DNA from 2 places in the Massilia jejuensis genome. Region 1 is predicted to be linked to the other one. Evidence: predicted binding sites of a transcription regulator. Region 1 holds the regulator's gene; the other holds the start of a gene.
The links. The regulator sigma-54, encoded in region 1, starts transcription at its own class of promoters, with help from an activator protein. The targets are predictions, from matches to a motif close to TGGCANGNAANCTGCTTT.

Region 1 (5,048 bases):
GAGATCGTCAAGACGACGCGTCCGGTGCAGATGACGCTCGGCGCCGCATCGGTCAATGCGGTCGGCATGGTGGCCGAAAACCCGAGCCGCAAGATGCACCTCGGCGGGCGCGGCCAGATCGTCTATCCGCCGCGCCAGAGAGCCGCACCACCCCAATAACACGAACGAGCATCCAATGAAAAACCGCTTGCATCACATGATTGCCGCCGCCTTCCTTTCGCTGCTGTCGCTGTCGGCTTCGGCCGAGCGCGCGGACTCGCTCAAGCAGGCCGTCATCAACTTCGACTCGCTCGACGTCGACGAAGTCACGCAGACGCGCATCCTGACCGGAAACGTGATCCTCACGCGCGGCACGCTGACGCTGAAGTCGGACCGCGCACTGCTCAAGGAAAGCCCGGAGGGCTACATGAGCGTCACGCTCACTTCCGGTCCGGGGCGCGTGGCGACGTTTCGCCAGAAGCGCGACGGCGGACCGGACCTGTGGATGGAAGGGCAGGCCGAACGCATCGAGTACGACGAGCGCCAGGAACTGGTCAAGCTGTTCTCGAAGGCGATCGTCCGGCAGCTCGAGAACGGCCGCCTGACGAACGAACTCGAGGGCGCCTACATCTCCTACGACAGCCGGCGCGAAGTGGCCACCGTGCGCAACGACGCCAGCGGCGAGAGCAGGGCCGGCGGCGGACGCGGCACCCTGATCATCGCGCCGCGCCGCACCGCGCCGGGAGCGGCCGCTCCTGCCGCTCCCGCGCCCGGCGCGCAGGCACGACCGGCCACGACGCCGGCGGGAAAGCCATGATGAAGGATGGTCGAGACAGCCGCAGCACCCTGGTCGTTCGGGGACTGCAGAAAAGCTATGGCAAGCGACTGGTCGTGCGCGACGTCTCGCTCGAAGTCGGTTGCGGCGAGGTCGTGGGCCTGCTCGGTCCGAACGGCGCCGGCAAGACGACGTCGTTCTACATGATCGTCGGCCTGGTGCCGTCGGACGCCGGCACCATCGAGATCAACGGCGCCGACATCTCGCGCCTGCCGATCCACCGGCGCGCGGTGATGGGCCTGTCCTACCTGCCGCAGGAAGCGTCGGTGTTTCGCAAGCTGACGGTGGAAGACAATATCCGCGCCGTGCTGGAACTGCAGCACGACGAGAACGGCCGCGCCCTGGGCAGGGACGCCATCGACGCGCGGCTCGATTCGCTGCTGGGCGAGCTGCAGATCGAGAAGCTGCGCGAAAATCCCGCGCTGTCGCTCTCCGGGGGCGAGCGCCGGCGCGTCGAGATCGCGCGCGCGCTGGCGACCAATCCGCGCTTCGTGCTGCTGGACGAGCCGTTTGCCGGCGTCGACCCGATCGCCGTGATCGAGATCCAGCGCATCGTGCGCTTCCTGAAGGAGCGCGGCATCGGCGTGCTGATCACCGACCACAACGTGCGCGAGACGCTCGGCATCTGCGACCGCGCGTATATCATCAACCAGGGTGCGGTACTGGCGTCGGGCCGTCCCGACGACATCATCGCCGACGAGTCGGTACGACGCGTCTACCTGGGCGAACATTTCCGGATGTAGCAAAGAACGGTACAACAAGCGTCGACATGAAACAATCCCTGCAACTTCGGACTTCACAGCACCTGGCACTCACGCCGCAGCTTCAACAGTCGATCCGCCTGCTGCAGCTGTCGACGCTCGAGCTGCACCAGGAAATCGAGCAAATCCTGTCCGACAATCCCCTGCTCGAGCGGCTCGACGATCCGCTCGACCACTCGGTGCGCCTGCTGGCCGACGGCGCCATCAACGACGCGCCGCCCCAGCAAGCCGAGGCCCCGGCGCCGGCCGGCGAAGAGGGGGCGCCGGCACCCGAGGCGGCCGGCGAGTTCGAAGGCGGCGAGGTCGAACGCAGCGAGCCCGATGGCGACTGGGGCGAGGGCGGACGCGCCTCCGGCACCGACGGCGACGACGACGGCCGCCCGCAGCTGGGCGCCATAGGCGTGACGCTGCGCGAGCACCTGTCCGAGCAGATTCGCGTGACCGGCGTGACCGAGCGCGATCGCGCGCTGGCCGAGCTGGTGATCGACGCCATCGACGACAACGGCTACCTGGAGGAGCCGCTCGACGAGATCCACGCGCGCCTGCCCGGCGAGCTCGAAGTCGAGATGGACGAGCTGCGCTGCGCGCTGGCGCTGGTGCAAAGCCTCGATCCGTCGGGCGTCGGCGCGCGCAGCGCTTCCGAATGCCTGGCGCTGCAGATCCGCGGCATGCCGGGCGTGCCGCTGGTGACGCGGCGCATGGCCTTGAAGATCGTCGAGGGCTACCTGACCTGGTTCGCGCAGCGCGAATTCACCAAGCTCAAGAAAGCGCTCGACTGCGACGACGAAGACCTGCGCGAGGCGCAGGCCGTGATCCGCCAGTGCAATCCCCATCCGGGCGCGGCCTTTGCGTCGAGCGTGTCCGACTTCGTCGTTCCGGACGTTATTGTCCGCAAATCGAAGGGCGGCTGGAGCGTCTCGCTGAACAACGAGGTGATGCCGCGCCTGCGCGTCAACAACGTCTACGCCAACCTGCTCAAGCAGGGAAAAGGCGAAGGCCAGATGAGCGCGCAGCTGCAGGAAGCGAAGTGGCTCATCAAGAACATGCGCCAGCGCTTCGACACGATCCTGCGTGTTTCACAGGCAATTGTGGAGCGCCAGCGCAACTTTTTCAGCCATGGCGCGGTTGCGATGCGTCCCCTTGTGCTTCGCGAGATTGCTGATACACTGGGTCTGCACGAGAGCACGATTTCTCGCGTGACAACTCAAAAATTCATGCTGACCCCGCACGGCATGTTTGAGCTGAAGTATTTCTTCGGAAGCCATGTCGCCACCGAAGCGGGGGGCGAGGCATCGTCGACGGCGATACGGGCGCTCATTGCGCAGCTGACAGGAGCAGAAGACCCAAAGAACCCTTTATCCGATAGCAAGATCGCGGAAATGCTCGGTGAACAAGGCATGGTCATTGCGCGCCGGACGGTTGCAAAATACCGCGAAGCACTCAAGATACCTCCCGTCAGTCTCCGCAAATCCTTGTAACAGCGGCACCCACGCGTCCCAAGCGCGTCAGCGGCGTCCGCGCATTTATCTAAGGAGTGTGTATGAATCTCACCATCAGTGGCCACCACCTCGACGTCACCCCCGCCATTCGAGAATACGTACAGAACAAGCTGGAACGCATCACCCGCCATTTCGATCAAGTCATCGATTCCCACGTGATCCTCGCGATCGACAACCTCACCGAAAAAGACAAACGTCAGAAAGCCGAGATCAACTTGCGATTGTCCGGCAAGACCGTGCACGTGGAGAGCGTGGCCCAAGATTTGTACGCCGCGATCGACCTGTTGATGGACAGGCTGGACCGCCAGGTCATGAAATACAAGACGATCCTCCAGGATCATGGCCGCGAGGCGCTCAAGCGCCGGCCTGAAGGCGGAGAAGCTGCCGCCGCCGCGATGTAGTCGGCCAGCATCGAGCACCGTCTGAACGAGGGCGCCGAGGGGCGCCCTTTTCAATGGGCGTGCGCGCATGCGCCCGCGCGGCGCGCGCTTCGGTAAAATGCATGTTTTTCCGATCAGCCCAGCCACCATGACCGACCATGTCCTGACCCGCGTTGCCAACGGCACCGGTGTGATTACCCTCGATCGTCCGAAAGCCCTGAACTCCCTGTCGCTGCCGATGGTGCGGCGCCTGACCGACATCCTGCTGGCCTGGCGCGACGATGCCGGCGTCGCGGCGGTGGTCCTGACCAGCAGCAGCGAAAAAGCCCTGTGCGCCGGCGGCGACATCCGCTTCTTCCATGAGGCGGGCCATGCCACCCCGATGGCCGGCAGCGCGCTGCTCGAGGATTTCTTTACCGAGGAATACGCGCTCAACTACCTGATTCATTTCTATCCGAAGCCGTATATCGCGCTCATGGACGGCGTGGTGATGGGCGGCGGCATGGGCATAGCCCAGGGCGGCCCCGGAACCGGCCTGCGCATCGTCACCGAGCGCACGAAAATGGCCATGCCGGAAGTGAACATCGGCCTGTTCCCGGACGTCGGCGGCAGCCATTTCCTGTCGCATGCGCCGGGCCGGCTGGGCAACTACCTGGGCCTGACCGGCCTGACGATCGGCGCGGCCGACGCCCTGTATGCGGACCTGGCCGACGTATTCGTCCCGGGCGCGCAGCTGGGTGCATTGCACGCGCTGGTCGAGACCACGCCGGGCGCGCAGCTGGCCGACGCGATCCGCCGCTTCGGCGCACGCTTCGCCGCCGATGCCGGCGACAGCGTCCTGCGGGCGCAGCGCGCGGCGATCGACCTGCACTTCGGCGCCGGTTCGGTGGCGGCGATCATGGCTTCGCTGGAGGGTGAGGACAGCGCCTTCGCGCAGAAAGCCCTGGGCGCGATGCGCCAGCGTTCACCGCTGATGATGTGCGTGACGCACGAGATGCTGGTGCGCGGCGCCTCGATGCAGGTAGCCGACTGCCTGCGCATGGAGCGTTCGCTGGTGCGCCGCAACTTCGAGCATGGCGAAGTGCTCGAAGGCGTGCGCGCGCTGGTGATCGACAAGGACAATGCGCCCCGGTGGAATCCCGCGACCTTGCAGGAAGTGAAGCCGGAGATGGTGGAAGCGTTCTTCGCGCCGGCGTGGCCGGCGCACGCGCATCCGCTGCGGCACCTCGATTGACGGCCGGTCGCGCGCTCGGGGCAGCCCGCGCGCTTACGACTGCTCGCGATGCCGCAGCACCACCCGCTCGGTCTCGTTGAAATACGCCGCCAGACGCTCGGCCATGTAAACCGAGCGGTGCTGGCCGCCGGTACAGCCCACGGCCACCGTCAGGTAGCTGCGGTTGTCGGTCTTGAACGAGGGCAGCCACTTTTCCACGAACTTGCAGATATCGTGCAGCATCTCGGTGGCGCTCGGCTGGGCATCGAGGAAGGCGATCACGGGCGCGTCCTTGCCCGTCAGCGGGCGCAGGGACAGGTCGTAATACGGATTCGGGATGGCGCGCACGTCGAAGACGAAGTCGGCGTCGAGCGGTACGCC
Region 2 (5,048 bases), on a different contig from region 1:
CGCGCTGGGCGATCCGGCACCGAAAAAACTCATCGTCCTGCACACGCTGGGCAGCCACTGGAATTACGCGCACCGCTACCCGGCCCGCTTCGACCAGTGGCAGCCCTCGCTGGCCGGCGTGCACAAACCCGTGCTGACCGATGCCGCGATCGAACCGCAACTTAACAACAGCTACGACAATTCGATCTTGTACACGGACTGGTTCCTGGCGCAGCTGATCGGGCAACTGAAAACAGGGGACAAGGCCGCGGCGCTGATGTACGTGGCCGACCATGGACAGACCCTGTTCGACGGCGCCTGCCGCCAGGTGTTCCATGGCCACAATCACCAGTACGAATTCCACGTGCCCGCCCTGGCCTGGTATTCGGATGCGTATGGCAGGCGCTTCCCGGACAAGGTTGCCCAATTGCGCGCGCACCGGAGCGCGCCGCTGTCGACCGAAAACGTCTTCCATACCCTGGTCGACCTGGGCGACATCCGCTATCCGGGCGACACCCTGGAGCGCAGCATCGCCAGCGCCAGCTTGGCGCGCCACAAGCGCTATGTCGACAGTTATGGGTGGGCCGATTACGACAATGCGCGGATCAAGGGAGATTGCCGCGAAGTGATCGACAAGGGCACGCCGCTGCCGCGCAACTAAGTCTCGACGCAGGCGCCGGCGTCACCGTTCAAGGGCGCGCATCCGCCTGGCGCAGCGGGCGCAAGGCTTCCCTGGCCGCCACGATCCGCGCCGGCGCGGCCTGCCGCATGCATAGGCGAGCCGCCAGCGCGGCGCGCTTGCTCGTCCTGGCCGGAACGCAGGTGCCGGTACGGCGCCTGGCGGCCGGCGATGCTGACCTCGCCCGACACACTGGCCAGCCAGGGTGGCGGCAACAGATCGTTCCAGGTCTGGTCGGCGAGGGCGAAGCTGTCCGGGGCCGCGCTCACGCGCTGCAGCTGGGCCACGTCGTGTCGGCGAAGCGATAGTCGAGCGGCGTGGCGGGCGGCAGGGAGCGCCAGGCGGGGGCGGTGTCGCCGGCCTTCCTGGTTCAACAGTCATGGCATCGTTTATGCAAGCGCATGCGCCACCTGGAGATTTTTCATCCTCGGCGATGCGCGCTTCGCCAAGCGGCCGACGTCGCGCCTGGAACCTTGCCGCTGGCAGGATTTGGTCGCCCGCCTCGCCTCGCACATCCCGTTTCGCCTGGAGGGAGAGTTGCCGCCCGAGCCGGTGCTGCCGGACCAGGCCCGGTTCGAGCAAGCCCTGCCCAACCTGCTGAAGAAGGCCCACGGATCCGGTTCCGCCCCGTCGGCGTGGCCTTGCAAGTGCGGCGCGCGCAGGACTTGCTGCGCATCCTGCTGTCGAACCGCGACGGCGGCGGCCTGGCCGTGACGATGATCCTGCCGGCCCTCACCCGCACCAAAGGAAACCGATGCTGAAGATCGTCGGCAAACCGACCTCGACTTCATGGCGCTGGTGCGCGCCAGTCCGGCGCACGCCGACCCGGCGCAGATCACGTCCGGCGTCGCCACTTGGAACCGCCACGTCGGCATCCTCGACGCGCGGCTCGCCGCCACCGGTGCCTATATCGCGGGCGGACACTTTACACTGGCCGACATCGTCATCGGAATGTCGCTCAACCGCTGGTCGATGACGCCGATGGCGCGCCCCGCCTATCCGCATGTGGCGGCCTACCTGGCGCGCCTCGCCGAACGGCCGGGCTACCGCGCATGGTGCGCCGACGGCGTGCCCTGAGCGTGCCATCAGCGCGGCGCCCCTCTGGTAAGATCGCCGCTCACCTGCGCCCTACACCATGCCCGACCATTCTTCATTCGATCCCCGCTTCAGCCAGCCTGGCCACCCGCCGGCCACGACCACCGAATTCGAGGGCGTGCGCTCGCTGCACCTGGGCACTTCGTGGGAGCAAGGCGCGATGCGCCTGTCGTGCCCGGACGCGATCGAACTCGAATATGTGCAGATGATGATGGCCTGGCTGCTGTTCCAGGCCGCTTCGCCACGCCACATCGTGCAGCTCGGCCTGGGCAGCGCCGCGCTCACCAAGTTCTGCTATCGCCGCTTTCCCGACGCCCGCGTGACCGCCGTCGAACTCAATCCCAACGTGATCGCGATTTGCCGCGCCCTGTTCGCCCTGCCGCCGAACGACGCCCGCCTGGATGTGCGCGAAGCGAACGCGCTCGATTTCGTGCTGGACCGGCGCAACCACGGCACGGTCGATGTCCTGCAGGTCGACCTGTACGACGAACAGGCGCGCGGGCCGGTCCTCGACAGCGTCGAGTTCTACCAGGGTTGCCGCGACTGCCTGCGGCCGGACGGCATCATGACCGCCAACGTATTCGGGGAAGTCGGCAACTACGACAAGAATCTGGCGGCGATGACCGACGTCTTCGACGCCATCGCCTGGTTGCCCGAGGTGCACGATGCAAACATCGTCGTAATCGCTTTCAAGAACGCCCCGCAGATCGATTTTTCGCTGCTGTACGAACGCGCCGCCGGGATCAGGCGGCGCCTGAATCTGCCGGCGAAAAAGTGGGTCGAAGGTTTGAAGGAGTGGATGCGCGACCAGCAGGCGTGAAACCGGCACGCGGCCCACGCCGGGGGCGTCGGGCATGGCGCCAGTGCCAGGCGACTACGCTCTATGATTTTTTGCAATAGAAAATAGCTACTTGGAATATTTATATTAAAATAACTTTTTGTCGAAAAATATTACACCCCTGAATTCCGGCATGACAATCTTCCCGCACATGCCCCGTATTTACAACTGGCACGCGTATTGCTGCAAAGATAGCGCCAGCATTGGCATACAACTCTTGGGAGAGAATTGTGTTACAAATCAAAAAAATCGCCTTTGCAATTGCTATTGCTTCGCTTGCCGGCTCCGCGGCAGCAGTCCCGATCGTGTTGACATTCGAAGGGGTCGGCGACCAGGCTTCGATCAATGATTTCTACAATGGCGGTACCGATTCCGCAGGCAACAGGGGAAGGAATTACGGGATCAATTTTTCAAGTGCCAGCCTGGGATCGATCGACTTAAATGCTGGCGGTACGGGAAACTTTGCCAATGAGCCTAGCGCCAGCACCATTGTCGCCTTTTTGCGTGGCAGCGCGGCGACCATGAACGTGGCGGCTGGTTTCAATACGGGCTTTTCCTTCTTCTACAGCAGTAGCGAGAATGGCTTTGTCAACGTCTACGATGGCTTGAACGGGACCGGCAATCTGCTCGCGTCGCTCGAACTGCACGACAATATCGATCATTGCAGCGGCGACCCGAGCGGAGAGTATTGCCGGTTCAGCCCGATCGGTATGCGTTTCGACGGCATTGCACGGTCGGTGGACTTCGGTGGCGCCACGAACAATATCGGCTTTGACAATATAACCCTTGGAAGTTTTGTTCCTGGTACGCCTGCGCTACCCGATCTTCCGGACGACCCGGACAACCCCGACAACCCCGACAACCCAACTGGTCCCGACAGCCCGGCCGAAGTGCCGGAACCGGCCACGCTTGCCCTGACCGCGCTCGGATTGGCCGGTTTGGCAGCCTCGGGGCGGCGGCGTAAACCGGCATAGATTCCCTGCGTGCCGGATGCCCGTCGTCAACCCCGCATCCGGCCATTCGAACAAGGAATGGTACGGCTGGGGTCACGTCTGACATTTGTACACGGCCTCTGCCCTAGTTCCTGAGTTTCGCCTTCCCATCCAGCGCTCCCGCCAAACTGCGGCAGGCCGCGAGTATGCTTGAGCTTGGTCACTGCGGCTGGGGTCACGTCTAACATTTGTACACGGCCTCTGCCCTAGTTCCTGAGTTTCGCCTTCCCATCCAGCGCTCCCGCCAAACTGCGGCAGGCCGCGAGTATGCTTGAGCTTGTGTCCGAATGTCAGACCTGGCCCCAGCCTGCAGCCTGCACCCCCCCGCGGGCCGGCTACGCGTTTTAAACGGCCGTACGCCGCCGCGCTTCACCCCGTGGCAGACTGGCACCTGGAAAACCATACGGTGCGGTCATGCTGAAAATCCTGCAGGAACTGATGCGCCCTCCCCCCGGCATGGCCTTCGACTTCAGCCAGCCGCCGGGCGAGCCGGGGCTGGCGCCGGCAAACGGCGTCTCGTGGCGGGTGTTCGCCAATCCGGTTACGCTGTTCGTCGGCGGGGTGACGGCGGTGCTGCTCGAACTGGCCGAACCCTCGGTCCGCACGGGCGTATGGGAACACAGCAGTTTTGCGCGCGATCCAGGAACCCGCCTGCGGCGCACCGGCGCTGCGGCCATGATGACCGTCTACGGCCCGCGCTCGCAGGCGGAAAAGCTGATCGCGCACGTGGTGCGGGTGCACGGCCACGTGCGGGGCACCACGCCAGGCGGCGTCGCCTATTACGCCAACGATCCGCGCTTGCTCGACTGGGTCCAGGCAACCGCCGTGTTCGGGTTTAGCGAAGCTTTCCACTGCTACGCGTCGCCGCTGTCGCGGGCCGAGAAGGATGCCGCGTTCGCGGAGGGTGTGCTTTCCGCCGGACTGTATGGCGCAACCGGCCTGCCGCGCTCATGGGCCGCCTGGAAAGCACTGCTCGCCGCCACCGCGCCGGGGCTGGAGGGATCGCAGATTCTTGCCGATTTCCTGCGCATCATGGCCGAAGCGCCGATCATGCCCGCGCCGCTGCGCCCGCTCCAGCGGCTGCTGGTGCGGGCCGCCGTCGAGATCGTGCCGGAGCCGGTGCGTTCGCTGCCGCAGTTGCGCGGACAAGGCTTGCGCCTGGGCGAAGCGACGCTGGTGCGCGCAATCGCGCGAACCGCGGCACGGCTGCCACTGGGCGACACGCCGCAACGGCAGGCTGCGCGCCGGCTGGAAAAGCCCGTGGCGGATACATAAGGCAGGTCCGGGAGCCGCGGGCAGCCTGTCGACCTGCCCCATCATGGATGCGACGAATGCGGCAGTCGAAAGTAGATGCCCGTGTGCGTACATTCATGCCGGCACGGCGGCCGTTATCATTTGCGACAAGGTAGCTCCGGATTCTCGTGAAAAAATCTCGCATGCGCCTGAAGCAAGGTTGAGCTCGTGT

Region 2: the regulator sigma-54 is predicted to act here: its motif matches at 2,761-2,778, upstream of ACFPOU_RS17995 (PEP-CTERM sorting domain-containing protein).

What each region holds. Positions count from the first base shown of each region.
Region 1 is NZ_JBHSMS010000081.1:14,513-19,560, forward strand. It holds gene lptC (LPS export ABC transporter periplasmic protein LptC) at 1-159, shown strand, start outside; gene lptA (lipopolysaccharide transport periplasmic protein LptA) at 176-796, shown strand; gene lptB (LPS export ABC transporter ATP-binding protein) at 796-1,557, shown strand; gene ACFPOU_RS23040 (RNA polymerase factor sigma-54) at 1,584-3,053, shown strand; gene hpf (ribosome hibernation-promoting factor, HPF/YfiA family) at 3,116-3,475, shown strand; gene ACFPOU_RS23050 (enoyl-CoA hydratase/isomerase family protein) at 3,603-4,688, shown strand; gene rapZ (RNase adapter RapZ) at 4,722-5,048, opposite strand, start outside.
Region 2 is NZ_JBHSMS010000058.1:72,956-78,003, forward strand. It holds gene ACFPOU_RS17975 (phosphoethanolamine transferase) at 1-640, shown strand, start outside; gene ACFPOU_RS17980 (hypothetical protein) at 637-945, opposite strand; gene ACFPOU_RS17985 (glutathione S-transferase C-terminal domain-containing protein) at 1,457-1,735, shown strand; gene ACFPOU_RS17990 (spermine/spermidine synthase domain-containing protein) at 1,794-2,573, shown strand; gene ACFPOU_RS17995 (PEP-CTERM sorting domain-containing protein) at 2,822-3,565, shown strand; gene ACFPOU_RS18000 (oxygenase MpaB family protein) at 3,998-4,858, shown strand.